DNA from 2 places in the Sporosarcina sp. NPDC096371 genome. Region 1 is predicted to be linked to the other one. Evidence: predicted binding sites of a transcription regulator. Region 1 holds the regulator's gene; the other holds the start of a gene.
The links. The regulator NrdR, encoded in region 1, represses ribonucleotide reductase genes. The targets are predictions, from matches to a motif close to AACACNATATATNGTGTT.
Positions count from the first base shown of each region.

Region 2: a site for NrdR is predicted at 1,654-1,671, ahead of ACIQ0H_RS05160 (vitamin B12-dependent ribonucleotide reductase). Genes of this name have one in related genera too.

Region 1 is NZ_JBIWFE010000003.1:458,935-462,363, reverse strand. It holds gene dnaI (primosomal protein DnaI) at 1-591, opposite strand, end outside; gene ACIQ0H_RS10895 (replication initiation and membrane attachment family protein) at 593-1,951, opposite strand; gene nrdR (transcriptional regulator NrdR) at 1,985-2,446, opposite strand; gene ACIQ0H_RS10885 (glyceraldehyde-3-phosphate dehydrogenase) at 2,784-3,429, opposite strand, start outside.
Region 2 is NZ_JBIWFE010000001.1:1,067,115-1,070,543, forward strand. It holds gene ACIQ0H_RS05145 (AAA family ATPase) at 1-132, opposite strand, end outside; gene ACIQ0H_RS05150 (rhodanese-like domain-containing protein) at 206-535, opposite strand; gene ACIQ0H_RS05155 (lipoate--protein ligase family protein) at 685-1,521, shown strand; gene ACIQ0H_RS05160 (vitamin B12-dependent ribonucleotide reductase) at 1,704-3,429, shown strand, end outside.

The DNA of each region.
Region 1 (3,429 bases):
CGCAACCGTTCGAATCCGACGGCTAGCTAATTCATTTGCCAAAGCACCCAGGATGAAGGACTTACCAATACCAAAAGGACCGTAAATGTACATTCCTCGCTCTGGAAGCTTACCTGTTTCATCAATAGTGTTCAGAAAATCTTTAGCCACACGCACAATCCTTACCCGACTATCGTCAAAAAACATATCAATATTTTGCAGTCTTGCCTCCATTACATCCTTCGGCATGTATAGACTGTCAATCATTTTGGATACATTGCGGTTCTCTTCATCCACCAGCTTACTTTTGCATTTTATATACTCGACATCGATTAGACCGCGCGTAAGAAATAATTTCGGTTCAAAACCTTTTAGCGTATTAACACAATTGTCAAGGTCAGAACATTTGCCACAATCATGCGAAGCTGTTGCATAATGATATAGTTTCGTCAAACTACGGTCTACGACATCTTTGTCAACTTCATCAGCATGATCTGCTAGAAATTGCTGCACACCCGAATTTTCCATCACTTCATCGCGCAATTCTTGATAACGCGCAGCAAATGCCGGTGCTTTCACAACACGCTTCATCGCATCACCGATTCGTTCCATTTCACTCCACCCCGTCTCCTGTTACGCCCAATTCCTTCAATAATTGGCGACGCTCTTCATCGACAGCTGCCGATTGCTTCTTCTCTTTATTGTCCTGCGCTACTTCTTTTTTATAGAACCAGTCCGGCACTTTTTCCGAACGTGTTGGTTTTCTTTGCGGCGTCGGTTTTTGGCCTTCATTTTTCCATTTCGTATACTTATCATGCTCTTGTCGCGCCATTTCCATCGCCGCTTCCGCAGTCTCCACTTTTTTGTTCATCCAGTGAGAGGCAATACGTTCCACATACTTGTTTGTCAATTTCCCATCATTACGGAGATAAACGAATTGCAGGAGGGTATTGACTACACCAACAGACAAACCGTGGGTATTAATCAGCCTTTCGGCAAGTTGAACATCAACCGATAGCGGCTCCTTGCCGCTCAGGTCACGTAGCATGTCAATCGGTGCTGTATTTTCGAGATAATGCGCCTGTTCATCATCCCGCGTTTTCAATTCTGTCTGCGGTTTAGGCGCCTCTTGTACAAAGACTTTCTGTAAGACAGGAGGCTCTTTTGTCACATTCATTTTATAAAATTCCGCAGCTGCTTTCCGCAATCTTTCTTCTGGCAATTTAAGATCCTCATCAAGTGCCATCATCACCACTTTTTGCATATCGAGCGGATTCAATGAATAAAGGAATGCTAATTTTGCAATCATTGCCTTTGAAACGCTAGACAATGCGGATTGGGGTACCATTTGCTCAGATAAACCCGAGCGCAAAAGATCAAAATCAAAATCCGGCTGCACAAATGGAACGCCAGTCGGTTCGTTGCGTCCTTTAAAATCACTAACTTCACCCATGTCCACGCCAAATCCCTGCTGAATAGGTGTGTAAACGTCCAGAAATGTTCTAGACACATCCTCAAAGTCTTTCTCACGACTCGCATCCAGTAAAAATCGCGCACGTAAATTACGATAGGCCTGCTCCCCTATTTTACTAAACAAAAATGTCGAAAGTAATGGGTCTGCAAAAAAAGCTTTCGCATCAAGTGGCGGTAGTAATTCATATATAAACTCTCTTGCATCGCCATTTTTCTTTCTCGAGGTACGCAATAACCCAATAGCTTCCAGGGAAATCCGCGCCTCAAATACAAGCCCTAATGGCATCGTCAAAATGTTCATGAGATGGTAATGATTGTAGACAAGTTTATCTGGCTGCTCCACATCCGCCCAAAGCGTCATAAACAGGCTCATCGCATCCCGACCGATAAGCGGCTGATAGAACAACGTTAGCAATTGGCGGTCATAATCCGAAAACGGATGCGACAGCTGGATGGTGTATGCATCAATAGGCTGTAGTTCTTTATAGAGAGGTGCCATCCGAACGCCTCCTTCCTTGCTAACTTTTAAGTGTTATTTTCTAGCACGTTTCTGCAGATTTTGTAGCTCTTCAATAAAAACCGTCACATCTTTATATTCACGATAGACCGATGCAAACCGCACATACGCAACTTCATCGACATCCGCTAGCAATTTCATAACCATTTCCCCAACCTCGTCAGAATTAATCTCCACAATACCTGCGCTTCTTAATTCTTTTTCTATTGAATAGACGATGTTTTTCAAATCCTCAAGGGATACAGGGCGTTTTTCACACGCACGAATCAAGCCTCTTAATACTTTTTCTCCGCTATATTCTTCCCGTGTGCTATCTTTCTTAACAACAATTAGTGGTGTTTCCTCCACCTTTTCAAATGTTGTAAATCGAAACGCACATTGCTCACATTCCCTGCGGCGCCGAATAGATCGATTCTCTTCAGCTGGCCTGGAATCGATGACTCGGGTGCCATTATACTGGCAAGCTGGACATTTCATAATTGCATCCTCCGCTTTTCCATAGATATATTTAATCAATTACGCCTCGGCGTAATTGCGTCCAAATTTTGAATTGCACTTGCGCAATTAATTCCCTTCAAAATTTGTGACATCCGCCGGAGGCTTAACTTGAATCAGCAGGGATTTAGAACCCTACCAACTTTATATGCATTTCAGCATTATCCTGCCCCTTATAAATGTAGCGAATTTCTGCTGAGTTAAGTTAATTATAACAGAACATCGCGAAAAACATCGAAAAACAGCGTAAAGGTAAAAAAATCCCCACATCTTCGTAAGATGGAGGATTCTTTATACAAATCTATGGCATTACATAACATTAAGCCTTGACGACTGTTTTCAATGCTTGTGCAACTTTCTTTGTTAAATCGACAACGCGTGCTGAGTAACCCCACTCATTGTCATACCAAGCTAGTACTTTTATTTTACGGTCACCCATGACGATTGTTGAAAGACCATCAATGATTGCGGAGTCCGTAGTCGTATTGAAATCAATGGATACAAGCGGCTCTGTCGTAAAACGGAGGATGCCTGCCATTGCCCCTTCAGACGCTTGCTTAAATGCATCATTTACCATCTCAAGAGTAACATCTTTCTTCACGTCGACAACAAGATCGACAAGGGAAACGTTCGGTGTTGGCACACGTAATGCCAAACCATGTATTTTTCCTTCAAGTTCAGGGAGAACTAATGACAATGCTTTCGCCGCCCCTGTTGAAGTAGGAATAATCGACTGCGCACATGCACGTGCACGACGAAGATCCTTATGTGGATTATCTAAGTTTTTCTGGTCATTCGTATAAGCATGTACAGTTGTCATCAAACCATTTTCGATTCCGAAGGTATCATTCAAAACTTTGGCTACAGGAGCTAGACAATTGGTTGTACAGCTTGCATTTGAAATAATGTCATGCTTATCAATATCAAGCTTATCGTCGTTAACGCCCAAAACGATTGTTACGTCT
Region 2 (3,429 bases), on a different contig from region 1:
GGTTTGCCAGTCTTGTGGTTGCCGCTTGTTTAGTTGTTGGATGATGCGACGATTGACGGTCGCATAATCTTCGTAAAAGGGTAGTAGATCGCGCATATCTTGATCGATGGGGAATAATATTGTTTTTTTCATAGGCCTCTCCATTTCTTTTGGTAAAATGGTTTTTTCTAGAAAAAAAGTTCCTCCGGGAGGAAGAACTTTGCCGTTACTTACTTTTCACTTTACCCGTCCACAGACGGAAACCGCCCTGTAGATGGAATAACTGTCCATAATCTTTTTTCTTTAAAAATAATGCAGCACGTGCACTTTTTCCGCCATTTTGGTCGTACAAGTAAACAGGCTTGTCCGGACGAATTTCTTTGAAACGTTGACGGAACTGGGAGTACGGGATATTACGAGCGCCGAGAATGTGGCCTGCATCGTAATCTTTCGCCTCACGCACATCGATGAGCTGCGCTTTCCGGTAACCTTCGATAAACTGATCTTGCGTCAAATTTGTAACGGCTTTACGAAGACGTAGCATCGTTACGACCATGTATCCAATCGCTATAAGTACAACGGCCCCTAAGATAATAAAATCCACAACAACTTTCCCCTTTCTTTCTACTTTTCTATTATAAAGATTTGGTGGCACTAGTTCAATGGGAATGATAAAATGAAATTCGTTGTGAAGGGGGAATTCGGATGAAAAAAACGATTTGGCACTTCATTAATTCGGGGAAATGCAGCGCTTCGTTCAACATGGCGCTTGATGAAGCATTGTTGGAATGGCATAGCAAAGGGGAAATCGGACCAGTGTTGCGATTTTACGAATGGCAACCGGCAACGCTTTCGATTGGCTATTTTCAAAGCGTTGACAAAGAGATTGACATGGAAGAAGTAAATAAACATGGCCTTGGTTTTGTGAGGCGCCCGACCGGAGGAAGGGGAGTTCTCCATGAGCATGAACTTACATATAGCGTTATTGTGTCTGAAAGCTATCCAGATATGCCCGAAACCGTGACGGAAGCGTATCGCGTTATTTCAGGAGGGGTGCTTGAAGGGTTTCGGAATTTAGGTCTCGACGCAAAGTTTTCGGTTCCAGAAACGGTCGAGCAAACGAATGACCTAAAAAAGCCGAAAAGTGCGGTGTGCTTTGACGCGCCAAGCTGGTATGAGCTAGTCGTTGAAGGCAAGAAAGTAGCCGGTAGTGCGCAGACGAGGCAAAAAGGTGTCATTTTGCAGCACGGTGCGATACTTTTAAGTCTTGACGAAGACAAGCTTGTTTCTTTATTTAAATTCAAATCGGAGGAGCAGCGCGAACGAATGCGTGTCAGTTTGCCGGAAAAAGCAGTGGCGATTGATCGATTAATTGACCGAACGGTGTCAGTTGAGGAATGTGTTGAGGCGTTTGCGAAAGGATTTGAAGATGCGCTCGAAATGCAACTTGAGCCATTGGAATTAACATCGGAGCAACTTGAATTTGTCATGGAAATCGAACGACAAAAATATGCAAATAATGACTGGACATTTAAAAAATGACGCCTGTGACTTTTGTACTATTTTTTGTGGTGCGGACAATCCAAATGGCGTGAATAAAGCGTTTGACGAAAAATGTAAAAAACGTCGTCGTTGAAGAATTACTCAATATGTAGTAGATTAAAAGAAAGAACCAACACAACATGTTGTGTTGGACGAAGGAATTTAAAAAGGAGGATGCTTGAATGGTCATTGTTTCAAAGCATCAAGAACCAATTTTGGACAAGGTGCAACTGAATGCAGATATTGCGAAATTCCCGCAAGTGCATCCTATTACAGCAGATATGAAAATCGAACATAGTGGTGTTTCGAGGCTCGTTATGATTGATCGGTATTCGTTCAAGGATACGGAAAAGAAAACCCTGAAAGCGGGAGATTTTGTCGTACTGACAGTAAAAGAGGATCCAAAGTTCCCAGCACGTGGACTTGGATTTATCACTGCGATTGACGATAAGAATGGCAAGGCGGATATTTGGATTGAAAAAGAATTTCGTTCTGCGATTGATAATCCCGAAGAGCAGGAAAAAGGCATCATCACACGACCAATCGATGCGGTTGAGAAGCCACTTGAAGTATTTTATGAGCAGATTGCGAAGCGTAATGCGACTGGGTTGGCCTCTGTTGAAACGACGGAAGACAAGCGCCAAGCATCATTTGAACGATTCTATGATCAGCTGTCGAACTTGAACTTCATCCCGGCGGGCCGAGTACTATACGGGGCTGGTTCAGATACGGAAGTCACATTTTTCAACTGTTACGTTATGCCTTTTGTGGCAGACTCCCGTGAAGGCATTTCCGATCATCGCAAACAGGTGATGGAGATTATGAGCCGAGGCGGCGGTGTAGGGACGAATGGTTCAACATTACGACCACGCAACACACTTGCACGCGGTGTCAACGGTAAATCGTCTGGGTCGGTTTCATGGCTAGACGATATAGCGAAATTGACACATCTTGTGGAACAAGGTGGATCAAGACGTGGAGCTCAAATGATTATGTTGGCGGACTGGCACCCTGACATTTATGAATTTATCATCTCTAAAATGCAGAATCCGCGTATTCTTCGTTACCTTCTGGAGCATACAGAAGACGAACTGATTAAAAAGCTTGCCAGTGATAAACTGAAATTCAAACCGCTGACTGTACAAGAGGAAGCGATGTATCAAGGTATTTTGAACTATCGGACAATCCCAGGTATGGGGGGCTTCAATGAAGCAATCATGCGCGATGCTGAATCGAAATTACGCGACGGTGGGACGTATTCCGTACATAATTTGGAATTCCTCACAGGCGCCAATATTTCGGTCACATTGACGGATGATTTCATGAAAGCTGTCGAACAAGATGCAGATTACGAGCTCAGGTTCCCAGCAGTGGAAAAATATTCACCAGTTGAAATGACAGCTTACAATGAAGAGTGGCATAAAGTTGGGGATGTTCGCGAATGGGAGCGTCAAGGATTCGCTGTGCGTGTCTACCGCACCATCAAAGCGCGTGCACTCTGGGACCTAATTAATATCTGTGCAACATATTCCGCAGAACCAGGCATTTTCTTCATCGACAATGCCAACAATGAAACAAATGCGAAAGCATATGGTCAGCAAGTCGTAGCGACAAACCCATGCGGGGAACAACCGCTCGCACCGTATAGTGTTTGTAACCTTGCTGCCGTCAACCTTGCCGAATTTGCAGATAAAGAAACAAAATCAGTCAATTATGAAAAATTGATGGAAACGGTACGAGTTGGTGTTCGTATGCAAGATAACGTCATCGATGCGACACCTTATTTCCTTGAAGAAAATAAAGTACAAGCTCTCGGCGAGCGTCGTGTAGGACTAGGTGTCATGGGTCTTGCTGATTTGCTCATCTATTGTGAAAAGGAATACGGCTCGACAGAAGGTAACGAACTTG